Regions from separate parts of the Paraburkholderia sp. FT54 genome, predicted to be linked through region 1. Evidence: riboswitches for the same ligand, from Rfam matches in the RefSeq annotation. Region 1 holds a riboswitch; each other region holds the start of a gene.
What was found. A riboswitch is a leader RNA that binds a small molecule or an ion and turns the genes downstream of it on or off. The one in region 1 is predicted to bind cobalamin.

Region 1 (3,540 bases):
GTGGCGCGTTCAATGGCGTGCTTTGGGTCTTGCGGACTGGCTCCCCGTGGAATGCCATGCCAACTCGCTTCCCGTTCCATGACACATGCCGTCTGTGCTTCTGGGCGTGGGCCGATTCAGGGGTATTGGAACGTGCCGTGGATACGCTGGCCATCCCGGCCGCCCACGAGTTGCGCGCACTGATCGGCCAGCGCATAGCCGCCCGACGTCGTCACGAGCGGGACCGGTTCAACCGTCTGCATAGCTGCGATGGGAAATTGGTCTGGTATCTCCGGTGCTTGATGGAAGCAGGCGGAGTGGGCCGGGATCGTGTAAGCGGGGACTAGAGTTGCCGGGCATTAACCGGGTGCTCGTGCCGGCGAGGCTTGATTTGCGGATGGGGTGGCAGGCGAAGACCGGACCTGATAAGTTCTCTGTGGCGGCCAGAATGATCGCCCCGCGATTGGTGGCGTACACAATCGTTCAGCCGCCCAGCTTCAAACAAGGAAGGTTTGAGCGCCTCCGAGAGTTACCCACAGAAATTGTTCCTAAGCCTGTGGATAACCACCCCACAACCGCCCCAACTCCTTGAAGCAGAACCCTTCCTGACCACTGCGCGCGAAACGCGGCGCCGACGCGCAAAAAGCGCAGAGCGCAACCACCAAAGCGGTTGCGCTCATCAAATCCAAACCTCAAACCGATTTCGCCGCCGACCTTCCCCCCACCCGCATAAACGCACTCCGCTCGACCAGCGCCCCAAAAAGCAGCCCGATCGTCGCCCACATAATCGCCTGCATACCCAGCGCCGCGACGCGAAACTTCCACAGCAGCACCGCCGGGAAAGCCTCCGGCACCTCGTTGATAGTCGGCATCGACAACTGCACCGCGGCGATGATCACGATGAACACCACCGCCCCCACAATCGACCCATTCCACGCGCCAAGCTTGATAGCCGCACGGCGCCGCACCTTGAGCGAAAACACCATCGCCGCCAGCGAGATCGCAATCATCAGGAAGAACAAACCAGTCCGCGTCCCGATCGTCTCAGGATCGCCGACCGAAGGCGGGTTCGCCGGATACTTCAGATTCGGCACGATCGCCAGCGCAATGAACGCGCCGAGCGCAAGCCACGCGGACAACGCGCGCGGACTCAATGCGCCCACGCGCCCATAGGCGTACGCGAACACCAGCGAGAACAATCCGCCGAATGCCGCGCCGTAAGTCACCACGCCAGTCAACAAGCCGATACCCCGCTGCGTATCACGGCTCACGATCTCAGGTTCAGCAGCCTCGCCTTTCGCGGCGTCGGCTTTTTCTTCGAATGAAATCGCCTGATTGACCTGCGGCTCGCCCACCACCCGGGCAAAGCCGAACGTGAGGAGTCCCGCGGCGATGCCTGCAAGCATGCCGCGTACCAACAATTTACCAACCATGGTCGACTCCGTCAGTGGCAGGGAAAGCCGAGCAGATGGCGGCCGTCGTGCACGAACTCATGCACGTACATGCCCGGCACCAGCGAAGTGGCACCCTGTTCCGCACCCACGAAGTAAAGCGCGAGCAACAGCAGCAAACCGCCGAACACGACCCAAGGCAGCAACTCGCGCAGCGGAATCGGGGTGGGTTGAGCAACGGGTTGACTGGCTGAATCGAAAACAGCTTCGTTCATGATGGACATCTCCTGGGGTAACGCGCCCCGATAGTCATTGCATAGGATAGGTGCGAAGCTCAGGTCTGGCTTTCGGCTTGTGCTGCCGATTACAGTGGCGCGACCGCGCCGGGCTCTCACCGGCTTCCGCGCTTCGCAGTCCCGCTATTCTACGCGCTAAACTTCGGCACCCGGCAACGCAAAACGTACGCTTGAGCCGCACCCGCGTCTGGCTTCGGCGCGTGGCTTCACAGGACATGAACGGAATGGACACACGGCTGTTACTGGTCAGTCACGCATCGACCGCCGCCCAGCGGGCAGGCCGTTTTCCCGTCGATGACCCGCTCGACACCCGCGGTCTCGCCGAAGCCCACGCCGCCCGCACGCGTTTCGCGATCGCGGACAACGCGGCCGCTTTCGTCAGCCCGGCCATCTGCGCGCGCGATACGGCAGCGGCCTTGGGCCTCATCGCATCGGTCGACGCCGGTCTGGCGGACCTGAACTACGGCATATGGCAGGGACGGCGGCTCGCCGAACTCGCTGCCGAAGCGCCGCAAGACCTCGCCGCATGGACACTCGATCCCGACGCCGCGCCGCATGGCGGCGAGTCGTTCAGTCAACTGGTGAAGCGGGTAGGAGAATGGCTTGATGCGCTCAACGGCGCGACGGATCGTGCATCGAACCGTCCGCGCAACGTGATCGCCGTCACCCACGCGCCGGTGCTCCGGGCAGCGATCGTGTATGTGCTCGGCGCGTCGCCCGTTGTGTTTCCGCACATTGAAATCGCGCCGCTTTCGATGATCGAGTTGCGGTGCTCATCGCGCGGCTGGACGTGGTGGCCAGCGTCACGCTAGCCGCTTCGCACGGCGACTTGCTTTACTTGCCTGATACCACCAGACGCAGCTTGTTCGAAGCGGTCGGCGTCACGGTGATGTCGGTGCGCTTGCCCTTCGCGCCCAGATAAAAGTGCTGACGTCCCGGCGAATTCTGATCATGCGTCGCGTCCGGCAGACACGATGCGACGTCCGCCGCGACAGCTTGCAGCGCGTCGGCGTTCGAACCGGCGTCGTGATGCGGCGTCCACGTGCATTGATATGCAGCGCCGCTCGCCGAACATTGCGCATCGTCGCCGTAGGGTTGCGCGACGCCTTTGCCGTCGTCCGGCGTCAACGAGGCGAGGCCGCCAGGTGCGGCCGCCACTATCCGTTTCAGCGATGTACACGGGCTAGGCGCGTCATCGGCATTTGCGCTGCATGGTAGCAACGCGCCAAGCGACGCAGCGGCAAAGGCGGTGGCAAGCAATCGGGTTCGGTTCATGGCGGCGCGGTCCTTGAAGTCACTCACAGGTAGCATTAGCGCGGCAGCACACTTCGTGCCCGTGCACTCCGATTGCCTCAAGACGGTGCCTTGGTGGCGCACCTTATAGGCCGGTCCCGAACAAAGCCGCTAGCCCCTGCGCCGACGCGAAAATCCCCTTCGCATCGTGCCCGACACCATCGATCACAAACGTCCGATGCTTCGCCAATCCTTCCGGATGCCGCAACGCCATATAGCGCGCAAATGCCAGTCCGCGCCCGAGCCGGTGATCCCCTTGCGTTTGCGCGGCGCATGAACGGTCGAGCGCCGGATGCTGCGGATCGCAATCCGCGCCGCCGAGCAGCACGGTGACGTCACGCTGCGCATAGCGCGCTTCGAGCGCCGCAGCGGACGCAGCGTCACCCGAGCCGCTTGCGTAAGCGGGCAAATCCTCGAGCCCATACTTCCAGCGATTGAACGACGGACACATCGCCTGATCGAACGCCGCGAATTCGCCGGATGCCGCTGGCCGCATCGCATCGAAGTACACGTACGACGAAGGATTCGCGACCACATAGCGCAGCGCAATACCGCGCGCCGCGAGCGACGCGTCGTCGCGC
Region 2 (3,540 bases), 1.2 Mb from region 1:
AGCGCGGGTCTGGCCGCGCCGGCGTCGAGCATATCGAGCAGATGAAAGAGGGCGGTCGGCGCATTGCCGATCACCACGACGCCGCCCGCCAGATGCGGCCGCCACAATTCGAGCGCGGCCGCCGAGCGCGTATTGCCGAGTTCGCGTGCGAGCGACGGCACGTCCGGATGCGCGAGCGTGCAGATAACCTCGTTGTTCGCTGGCAGCCGCGCACGCGTGATGCCCTGCGCGACCATGCCGGCATCGCACAGGATCGGCGCGCCGTGTGCGAGCGCCGTGCGGCCCGCCGCGCCCGCGCCTCCGGAAAATTGCAGATCGTCGATCACATCGACCATGCCGCACGCGTGGATCACGCGCACCGCGAGTTTTTCGAGGTCGGCGGGAACGCGCGACAAGTCGGCCTCCGCGCGGATCGTCGCGAAGGATTGGCGATAGATCTCCTGACCGTCGCGAAGGTAATCAAGCATCGGTATCACTCCGGGCCAGGCGTGCGAGCATGTCGGCGGCCTGGTCGATCGTCAGTTGGCGCGCGACGCACTGGCCGAAACCGGGCTGGCCGTCGCGTCGATAAAGGTCGTAGAGGCCGGGCGCGGCAGCCAGCAGCGTGTGCGGCGCGCAATGCGCGGCGGCGCACGAGCGCGCACAGCCGCTCAGATGCACGTCGACGCCTGCGGGCAGGCGGGCCGCCAGACGCAGCGCGTCGGCCTTGGTGTCAGCGAGGCCCCTGGCGCAGCCGGTCGATCCGGCGCAGGCGATCAGGCGCGTGATGGCTTGCGCGGGATCGCAGGCGAGACTGAGTGCGGTCAAGCCGGCCAGCACGGCGGGGACGGCGTGCGTTGCGACGTCGGGTAACAGCACGCTTTGCCAGGGTGTCAGGCGAAGCGTGCTATTGCCGTGCTGCTGCGAAAGGGCGGCGAGGCCGCGCAAGGCGTCGGCGTCGAGGCGTCCGAGCGGCGGCTGGCCGCCTGCGTGCCAGGTTCCGGGCACGCGTTGCGCGTGGGCGCCGAGGCGGAGGCTGGCGTCGGCCGCGGTGCCGCGATGCCAGCCGGCTAGCTTCGCGTTTCGCGTCAGGGGGAAGTCGAGGTATCGCTGGGCGTGGTGCAGTAGCGCGTTAGCGCAATGCGCGGCCAACAGGTGACGCATGCGCGTGGCGTCGGCGGCGGCGAGGTCGAGAAACGTGAGCAGCAGCGCGCGTACCAGTGCGGGGACTTGTGAAGGCAGGATTGCGGCCAACGCGCCAGTGCTGTCCGTGGGCGCTTTTTCAGCCGCGCGGGGAGGACCGCCATGTTGGCTTTGCGATGGCGAGCCGGTGTTTCCATTTTCGCGCTCAGGCGGACAACCGGCCAACCCGAACACAAATCGCACACCATCCGCCTCGTTCGATGCCGCCAGCCACACATCATGCGGATGATCCACTCTCGCGAGCCGCTCGCCGCCGTCCAGCAGCAGCGCGAATTTCGGCGACAGCGCCGCGAACCGCGCTTCGCTTTGCAGCAGACTGAGCAATTCGGCGCACAGCGGCCGTGTATCGCACAGTGCGAACGGATCGCGCCCGGCAGCCGGGCTGATCATCACGTTACGTACGTCGTCGGCTGAGGTTGCGGTGGGTGCGCGAGTGGCATCGGCGGCGCTCCTGGCCACGGCGCTCGCCACGTTCGCGTTCACGGCGTTCTTCGCCATCATGGTATCCGCGGCGCGCTGCGCGCCCGTCGCCGGCCCAAGGCCTGCGTCGAGCAAAGCCGCAATCAACGCCGCTTCCTCGCCACGCTTCACCCCACGCAGCTGCAGATTCGCGCGATTGGTCAGCTCGATCACTCCGGCCGCGTACCGCGCGCTGGCCTGGGCGACCGCCCGTGCCTGCGCCGCGCTCAACTCGCCGCCTGGCAGTTTGATCCGGCAAATCCCGCCGTCGCGCGCGGCGACGATGCGCAGCAGCCCCGGACACGCCGAGGGCCGCGGCGTGCTGGCCGCGTCGGATGAAACGGTGGAAGGCGAAGCTTGATTCAAGACGGACACCGGTTTAGCGTCGCGCGACGGCCCGAGCATGCCGCGAGGCGGGCATTGCTGCGGCATCGGTACACCCCGCCCGATGTTGGCTGGCACGAACAGTCTCGCCGGCAGGTCTCCTGGCTGGCAGGTCATGGTCCGCCGCGGCCTTCCCGGTCGAACCAGTGGCGCGGAGCGCAGGCGGACTCGCTGCATACAGTTGCGGGGGCAGCCACAGCGGCACTGTGTTCCCTCTTCGGCCCCGAAGGGCACCGGCGGCTGTATTATGCCTTTTTTCGAACAGCACAACGAGGCTGGACGCTTTGATCGGCGTGGCACAGCGCATTATTTGAAGACACAGAATGAGGATGGATGCATGCCGGCCTGGCTGACGGTGGTGGGCATAGGCGACGACGGCTTCGCCGGTTTGGGAAGGCCCGCGCGGCGTGCTTTGCTGGAAGCGTCGGTGGTGTACGGCGGCGAACGCCATCTGGCGATGCTGCCCGCGCGCCTCGCCGCGCGCCGCGCCGCGTGGCCGCGTCCCTTCGACCTCGCGCCGTTGCTGGCCGAGCGCGGCGGCGCGGTGTGCGTGCTGGCGAGCGGCGACCCGATGCTGTTCGGCGTCGGCGCGACGCTCGCGCGGCAGTTGCCGACTGGCGAGTTGCGGGTGCTGCCCGCGCCGTCGTCGTTGTCGCTGGCGGCCGCGCGCCTCGGCTGGCCGTTGCAGGACGTCGCGACGGTGTCGCTGGTGGGCCGGCCCTTGCCGACGCTGAACGCGCATCTGCACGACGGCGCGCGCGTGTTCGTGCTGAGCGCGGACGGGCGCACGCCGGCTGCGCTCGCGGAACTGCTGAATGCACGCGGTTTCGGCGCGACCCGCATGTGCGTGCTGGAACACCTTGGTGGCGAGATGGAGCGGCGCATCGACGGTCGTGCGGATCAATGGTCCGCGGGCGAGGTGGCCGCGCTGAACCTGATCGCGCTCGACTGCCGCGCCACCGAAGGCGCGCCGCGTCTGCCGCTGACCTGCGGCTTGCCCGACGACGCCTTTCGCCACGACGGTCAGTTGACCAAGCGCGACATGCGTGCCATCACGCTCGCGCGCCTTGCGCCGACGCCCGGCGAATTGCTGTGGGACGTGGGCGCGGGCAGCGGCTCGATCGGCATCGAATGGATGCGCGCGCATCCGGCTTGCCGCGCGATTGCGATTGAAGGGCACACAGAGCGGCAGCGCTTCATCGAACACAATCGCGATGCGTTGGGCGTGCCGGGCCTGCAGCTTGTGGCAGGCCGCGCGCCCGAAGCGCTGCAGGGACTGCCGGTGCCGGACGCCGTGTTCATCGGCGGCGGCGCGACGGTGCCGGGCGTGCTGGAGGCCTGTTGGGACAGTCTGCGCGAGGGCGGCCGGCTGGTCGCGAATGCGGTCACCTTGCAAGGTGAGGCGGCGCTGGCGGCATGGCGCGAGCGGCACGGCGGGACGTTGACGCGGATCGCGCTCGCGGATGCGCAGCCGCTCGGCGGTTTCGATACCTGGCGGCAGGCGTTGCCGATCAC
Region 3 (3,540 bases), 970 kb from region 1:
CAAGCAGCCGTTCGCCAGTTCATACAAGTGGCCTTCGGTTTCGACGCCGTTTTCATCGCAACCGATCCCGCAGCCCTTGAGGATTTCCCCGTCGATGCCGAGTTCGCCGAACTCGTTGACGATCACCGCGATGCGCTTGCCGCCCGCATGCTGAAGAATATGCCGCAGCAGCGTGGTCTTGCCGCTGCCGAGAAAGCCCGTGACGATGGTGACGGGGATCTTGCGCATTTGAGTTTGCATCGTGAGGTCCATCCGTAGGAGTTGCACGTGCACGCCGGCGTGTCTGTCCACATCGATCAGGCAAACGGGGCACGCGCCCAGCCAGCCACGACAAAAACAAAACACGGGGACGAACGACGGCGTTGCCGCGACAACAGAAAAACAGCAAGCGGGAATGAGTCATGAACGCAGCGCCGCATCCCCGCGGCGTTTGTCCTTCGTTGTCTGGCCGGTATCCGGGCTGGCGAAAGCGCCGCTTCCCCTTCCCGGACGAGTGATTTCTCGCCCAGTGGTGATATGCCGACGCGGCCTTGCGCGTGGACATCGAAGCCGGCTCCGCGGCGCTAATCAACTGAACTTAGCGCCACATTTCGCTTACCGTTGCGGGGGCAGCACAGGTTGACCCGATCCATGGCAGGCGGGCCCCCTGTTTCCCGTTTAACTGCATGCGCACGAGCGCGCACACGAGCACCAAAGTGCGTGCGAGTGTAGGCCCGCGGCCCGGTGCCGTCAAGGAAACACAAGCCGCAAGCGCTTATCGGACGGGGCGCCATGTGCTATCGTATGCGCGCGTTTGGTGCCCGCACATGCATTCGCGTGTGCAGTTAAACGGGAAACAGGCGGCGCTCCATGCGCTCAACCTGTGCTGTCCCCGCAACGGTAAGCGACCTGCGGCGCAAACTTGAGTTCTGTTGCGCCGCGCATGCGTTTTTTCGATGCCACTGTCCGGCACATTCCAGCGAATGCGGACGGGAAGGCAAAGCGCATGAGGCCGCCAGCCCGGATACCGGCCAGACGCGGAGGCGGCGAACCTCAGGGCAACATCGCGCCGCCGGCCGCCGGAATCCGCGAGGGACGGATGTGAAGGCGCTGAAGCACGACGTGGCGCGCTCGCGTATGCAGGTTCTGTGTGGAACCGCTGCGAGCCGCGCATTGCGCCGTGCCTGAATCCGTAGCACTGCATGACCCCAAAGTCCGCCGACTGGCGACCCTTCGCGCTTGATCCCGCCTCGCCTGTCACGACATGGCGCTCGCCATGCACGCCGCGATGACCCGCGCCTGGCTGATCGGCGCCGGCCCCGGCGACGTCGAACTCATGACGCTCAAGGCCACCCGTGCGTTGGCGCAAGCCGACGTGGTGCTGGTCGACGATCTGGTGAATCCCGAGGTGTTGCAGTTCGCGCGAGCGGACGCGCTCGTCGTGTATGTCGGCAAACGCGGCGGCCATCCGTCCACGCCGCAGGACGGCATCGTCGCGCAATTGCTCGAGCATGTGCGGGCCGGTCGCAGCGTCGCGCGTTTGAAAGGCGGCGATCCGTTCGTATTCGGCCGCGGCGGCGAAGAACAGCAGGCGCTGCACGAGGCGGGCATCGAGGTGGAGATCATCAACGGCATCACGGCGGGGATCGCCGCGCCCGCGGCGATCGGCATTCCAGTCACGCATCGCGATCACGCGCAAGGCGTGGTGTTCGTCACCGGACACGGCGCGGGCAGCGGCGAACCCGACTGGGCCGCGCTCGTGGCCACGCGCATGACGCTCGTGATCTACATGGGCATGCGGCGGCTCAACGACATCGTCGGCGCGTTGCTCGCGGCCGGCATGAGCGCCGATACGCCGTGCGCGGCGATCGAATCGGCCACGCGTCCCGAGCAACGTCACGTGCTCGCGCGCCTCGGCGAGTTTGCCGACACTGTCGCGCGTGGCGGACTCGGCTCGCCGGCGATCGTGGTGATCGGCGGTGTCGCGTCGCTTGCGTTGGCCCGCGCGGCCGCGTCTGCCGACGCCGCCACGCCTTCCATGGATGGAGCGGACGCGCCATGAGAACCCTGAGCGTCGGCATTGGTTGCCGTTTGCACAGTTCGGCTGAGCAGATCGAAGCCGCGGTGCGCATCGCGCTTGCCGCGCATTCGTTCGACGAAATCCGCACCGTCGCCTCGCTCGATACCAAAGCTCACGAGGCAGGCCTGCTCGAATTCTGCGCACGTCATGCGCTGCCGTTGACGTTGTTCAGCGTGGATCAGATCGCGTCGCTGGCCGTAGCAGAGCCTTCGGCGGCAGTGCGCGAACATCTCGGCGTGGACGGCGTCTGCGAGCCGTGTGCGTTACTTGCCGCGACGGCGAGGCTCGGTGAATCGACCGCGTTCAATGTGGCTCCGGCGCGCCTCCTCGTTCGCAAGACAGTCCATGCCAGCGTCACCGTGGCGATCGCTTCGAGCGCGGCACACGCCGACCGTGAACGCCCAAACAACGACACTCAGGAACAGAACCTGCCATGAAGACCGATCCCGAATCGCATCAACGCATGACCGAGCGGCGCCGTGAAGGCCACGAGAAAAAACAGGCCAACGCCACCGTCGAAAAAGGCCTGCTGATCGTCAACACCGGCACCGGCAAGGGCAAGACCACCGCCGCGTTCGGCATGGCCGTGCGCGTGCTGGGCCACGGCATGCGCCTTGGCGTCGTGCAGTTCATCAAAGGCGCGTTGCACACGTCCGAGCGCGACTTTCTCGGCGCGATCGCCAACTGCGATTTCGTCACGATGGGCGACGGCTACACCTGGAACACGCAGAACCGCGACGCCGACATCGCGACCGCGCGCAAAGGCTGGGACGAAGCGCGCCGCATGATCGAAAGCGGCGACTATCAGATGGTGATCCTCGACGAGCTGAACACGGTGCTCAAGTACGAGTACCTGCCGCTCGACGAAGTCCTCGCGGTGCTCACCGCGCGCGCGCCGATGCTGCATGTGGTGGTGACCGGCCGTCACGCGCCGGATGCGCTGATCGAAGCGGCCGATCTCGTCACCGAGATGCGCATCGTCAAGCATCCGTATCGCGAGCAAGGCGTGAAAGCGCAGCGCGGCGTGGAGTTCTGAACGATGGCCGCGTGCCCCGCCCTGTTCATCAGCGCGCCCGCTTCGGGCCAAGGCAAGACTACGATCACCGCGGGTCTGGCACGCTACCATCGGCGACTGGGGCGACGCGTGTGCGTCTTCAAGACCGGACCGGACTTTCTCGACCCAATGATTCTGGCGCGCGCGAGCGGCGCGCCCGTGCTCTCGCTCGATCTGTGGATGGTGGGCGAAGCCGCCTGCCGCACGCTGCTCGCGCAGGCGGCTGCGCAAGCCGATCTGATCCTGATCGAAGGCGTGATGGGTTTGTTCGACGGCACGCCGAGCAGCGCCGATCTCTCCACCACGTTCGGCGTGCCGGTGCTCGCGGTGATTTCGGCGAAGGCGATGGCGCAAACCTTCGGCGCGGTCGCCTTCGGTCTCGCGCAATTCCGGCCGCAGGTGCCGTTCTACGGCGTGCTTGCCAATC
Region 4 (3,540 bases), on a different replicon from region 1:
CCCTCGAGCCCCTGCACCTTCGCATGACCGACGTTCTCGGCCAGATAGATGCCGGGCGTCACCTGCTCGTAGTCGATCAGATTCGAATAGCGCGTCTGGAATGCGCTCAAGCGCATCACGCCGAGCGCATTCGATGCGTACTGCAGCGCGGCTTCGAGCGAATGGCTGCGCTCCGGCTGGATCGACGGATTGCCGCTGAACGGATAGTACAGATCGTCGAAGCTCGGCGCGCGAAACGAATCCGAATAGCTTGCGGTCACCTTCCAATGACCGGTGATGTCGAAGCCATAGCCGAGATAGTAACTGTTCGCTCCGCCGAAATCGGAATACTGGTCGCGCCGCACGTTGGCCTGAATCTGGTTGCGCCCAAAGCGTCCTGTATAGCCGACGAAGCCCGAATCCACATGCCGGTCCGGCGGCGCGAACGTGTCGGAGTCGAGGCTCTGGTCGAGATGCTCATAGCCGACCTGCAGCTTCTGCTGCGCGGCCAGCGCGAAATCGTTTTGCCACGTGTACTGGCGATTGTCGGTATCGAAGCGGCCGTTGTACACGCCGTTCGTGTTCGACACGCTGCGGTCGTCGCCTTCCGCGACGATCAAGTGCGTCGTCCACCAGTCGGTCAGCTTGCCGTTCGCGAACACCGAGACCTGGCGCACTTTGCTATACAGGTTGTTCAGATCGGTTGGTACGCCGTACGCATTGTCGTAGCTGTCGTTGCCGTTCGACTGAAAGTAGCTGGCGCCGGCGTCCCATTTGTCGTTGAACTTGTGGCGCAGCGAAGCCGAGATGCTCTCGTTCAGATAGCCGTTCGCATTCGGATTGGCGTTGGGCGCCTCCTGCGGATTGAGTGAAGAGAAGCCGTCGTCCTTCGATCGCGCGAGCGAAATGCTGAAGGTCGTGTTGCCGTCTTTATCCAATGCGCCGTTCACGCCCGCCTGCTGCGTTTGCGTGTGATAGCTGCCGTAGCCCAGCGAAAAATTGAAACGCGGCGGGTGGTCGCCGCCCTCTTTCGTGAACACCTGCACCACGCCGCCGATCGCGCCCGAGCCGTACAACGCCGACACGTTGCCGTTCACCACCTCGACGTGATCGGTCTGGTCGAGCGGAATCTGCGCGAGTTGCGGCGCGCCCAGGCTCACCGAATCGACCCGCACGCCGTCGATCAGCAGCAGCGACTGCGTCGACGACGCGCCGCGCAAGTAGAGGCTAGTCGTCGAACCAGGGCCACCTGTGCGCGAGATTTGCGCGCCCGGCGCGAGTTGCAGGAGGCCGGGCAGATCGGTCGCGGTGGTGTCGGCGATATCCTGCTGATCGAACAGCGACGTCTGCGGGATCGTGTCGGCGAGTGCTTGCGGCCCGCGCTCCGCGGTCACCACCACGGGCGACAGCACCGCCGAAGACGGCTCGGCAGCCGATGAATCCGCCGGCACGGACGAAGCAGATGACGAAGGCGCGCCTTGCGCATGCACGACGATCGGCAAGCCCGCGAAGGCGAGCAGCGCCGCGCGGGCGAGGGGGGACTGCATGGGATGAAAGTCCTGTGGATAGCGTGCGCGGCCCGCTTCCCCGCAGGCCGATGCGTAACGAGGCGCCCGCGTATTTAACATTGTCGCGCGTGACGTGCCTCTCCCTCTGGCCGGTATCCGGGCTGGCGACACATCGATTCCGCCTTCCCACGCGTGACGCGCAGTGGCACACTCGCGAGTTGAACTTCCAACACGCGGTCAGGATCGACTTGCATGACGAATGCGGTCGCTTACCGTTGCGGGGGCAGCGCAGGTTGGCGCGTTCAGGCGAACGGCGCGCCCTGCTTCCCGTTTAACTGCGCGCGCCGTTGAGAAGCGCACGCGGGCACCAGAGTGCGGGCAGTTTATGAGCGGACTCGGGGTCCGTCAAGAATGGTGGCGACGCAGGCCATCCGTTCTGTTAAGTGCAGGCTATTGTCCGACGCATGAGTACTTTTTCATCATAAGGTCGATAAAAGCCTGCACAAAGCGATGTTGTTACGTCTCGAAACGAGACAATTGTCGGAACCTGCGACATTCCGCGCTAAAATGCGATGTCTTTAGAGGACGCAGCAGATGCTCACCGAACTCGAAACACTTTCACAGAATATCGGCAAGCTGATCGCGATCAGCCAACGCCACAATGAAGCGCGACTCGCGCTCGAAGAGCAGCTCGCCCAATCGCGCGCCGACGTCGAAGCTACGCGCACGGAACTTGCACTGCTGCGCGAGGAACGAAACGCGTTGCAGGCCGAACGCGACGCGCTGTCCGCGAAGATCGACGACGCTCAGGTGCGCCTGAATGCGATCCTCGAAAAGCTGCCGCGTGCCCGTGCGCACAGCGAGCCGGACAACCAGCTCGATCTGCTCGAGCCCGCTCAGCACGAAGCCGAAGCCGCGAGCGACGTGACCCGCCACGGAGAAAATGCATGACCACCAAGCAGATCGAAGTATCGATTCTCGGCGTGCCCTATCGCCTTGCCTGCTCGCCGGAAACGGAAGCCGCGCTGCTCGAAACGGTCGCACGCGTCGACGCCGAAATGTCGAAGATCCGCAATAGCAGCAACGTGCGCGGCACGGATCGCATTGCTGTCATGGCTGCGCTCTCGCTGGCATCGGAACTGCTTAAGCTGCAATCGAGCGTGAGGCACGGAGAAGCATTTCCCGCTGAGGAAATCCGGCGTACAATGCATCAAATGAACGAACAACTAGGTACTGTGATTGAGCAGTACAGCATGCAGTAAGTATCGTGTGTGTGTTATCGTGCAGCCGGTCCTGAGATCGGCGGCGGATTCAAACGAAGTGCGTGAGCACAAGGCGTGCAAGATTCAGCAAACGTTTGAGTTCAATCGGTAGTTCGTCATTCAGCTTCATCGGTTTAGCTTCCCTGCCTGGTTCGCCAAGGTCATATATTCCTTGAACCAATGCCATGTGCACGGTTGCGGAAATTTGTAGCACGGGTGTGCGCGTCACTCTGTCTGATGTACCCGAAGTGTTGCTAACTGCGACCAATTCTGAACCCCCGGTTCAGGATGCCGGCCTAGCGGCTAAGGCGGGGACCTTATTTAGAACGGCATCGGACTTCGGTTCGGTGCCGTTTTTCTTTGGGCGCTGTTTTTTGTACGCCGATTTCTTCCGCATCTTCAACCTCTTAACGTTCAATTCGATTCATGCGCTACTGGCTAATGAAGTCCGAACCGGACGAAGCAAGCATCGACCATCTCGCCACCGCCCCGCGACGCACGTTGCCGTGGACCGGCGTGCGCAACTATCAGGCGCGCAATTTCATGCGCGACATGATGCAGGTCGGCGACGGTGTGCTGTTCTATCACTCGAGCTGTCCTGAGCCCGGCATCGCGGGTATCGCCGAAGTATCGTCCACCGCGTATCCGGATCCCACGCAGTTCGACAAGAAGAGTCCTTATTACGACGCGAAGTCGTCGCAGGAAACGCCGCGCTGGGTGCTGGTCGACGTGGTGTTCAAGAAGAAGATCCCTCTGATTCCGCTCGCCGCGCTGCGCGAACACGACGAACT

Region 2: linked by a shared signal. The riboswitch ahead of RI103_RS25880 (oxidoreductase) and the one ahead of RI103_RS31375 (CbtB-domain containing protein) in region 1 are both predicted to bind cobalamin.
Region 3: linked by a shared signal. The riboswitch ahead of cobA (uroporphyrinogen-III C-methyltransferase) and the one ahead of RI103_RS31375 (CbtB-domain containing protein) in region 1 are both predicted to bind cobalamin.
Region 4: linked by a shared signal. The riboswitch ahead of RI103_RS15050 (TonB-dependent receptor domain-containing protein) and the one ahead of RI103_RS31375 (CbtB-domain containing protein) in region 1 are both predicted to bind cobalamin.

Annotation. Positions count from the first base shown of each region.
Region 1 is NZ_CP134196.1:2,611,827-2,615,366, forward strand. Features, by position in the region: gene RI103_RS31360 (hypothetical protein) at 1-58, opposite strand, end outside; gene RI103_RS39755 (transposase) at 1-326, shown strand, start outside; gene RI103_RS31370 (CbtA family protein) at 672-1,412, opposite strand; gene RI103_RS31375 (CbtB-domain containing protein) at 1,424-1,645, opposite strand; cobalamin riboswitch at 1,684-1,826, opposite strand; gene RI103_RS31380 (histidine phosphatase family protein) at 1,891-2,478, shown strand; gene RI103_RS31385 (hypothetical protein) at 2,501-2,941, opposite strand; gene RI103_RS31390 (alpha/beta fold hydrolase) at 3,045-3,540, opposite strand, start outside.
Region 2 is NZ_CP134196.1:1,414,563-1,418,102, forward strand. Features, by position in the region: gene RI103_RS25875 (precorrin-8X methylmutase) at 1-467, opposite strand, end outside; gene RI103_RS25880 (oxidoreductase) at 460-2,046, opposite strand; cobalamin riboswitch at 2,099-2,278, opposite strand; gene cbiE (precorrin-6y C5,15-methyltransferase (decarboxylating) subunit CbiE) at 2,363-3,540, shown strand, end outside.
Region 3 is NZ_CP134196.1:1,641,549-1,645,088, forward strand. Features, by position in the region: gene cobW (cobalamin biosynthesis protein CobW) at 1-240, opposite strand, end outside; cobalamin riboswitch at 429-710, opposite strand; cobalamin riboswitch at 778-1,030, shown strand; gene cobA (uroporphyrinogen-III C-methyltransferase) at 1,268-2,041, shown strand; gene RI103_RS26880 (cobalamin biosynthesis protein) at 2,038-2,496, shown strand; gene cobO (cob(I)yrinic acid a,c-diamide adenosyltransferase) at 2,493-3,095, shown strand; gene RI103_RS26890 (cobyrinate a,c-diamide synthase) at 3,099-3,540, shown strand, end outside.
Region 4 is NZ_CP134195.1:3,241,025-3,244,564, forward strand. Features, by position in the region: gene RI103_RS15050 (TonB-dependent receptor domain-containing protein) at 1-1,526, opposite strand, end outside; cobalamin riboswitch at 1,617-1,874, opposite strand; gene RI103_RS15055 (ATPase) at 2,082-2,438, shown strand; gene RI103_RS15060 (cell division protein ZapA) at 2,435-2,749, shown strand; RNA gene ssrS (6S RNA) at 2,887-3,068, shown strand; gene RI103_RS15070 (EVE domain-containing protein) at 3,176-3,540, shown strand, end outside.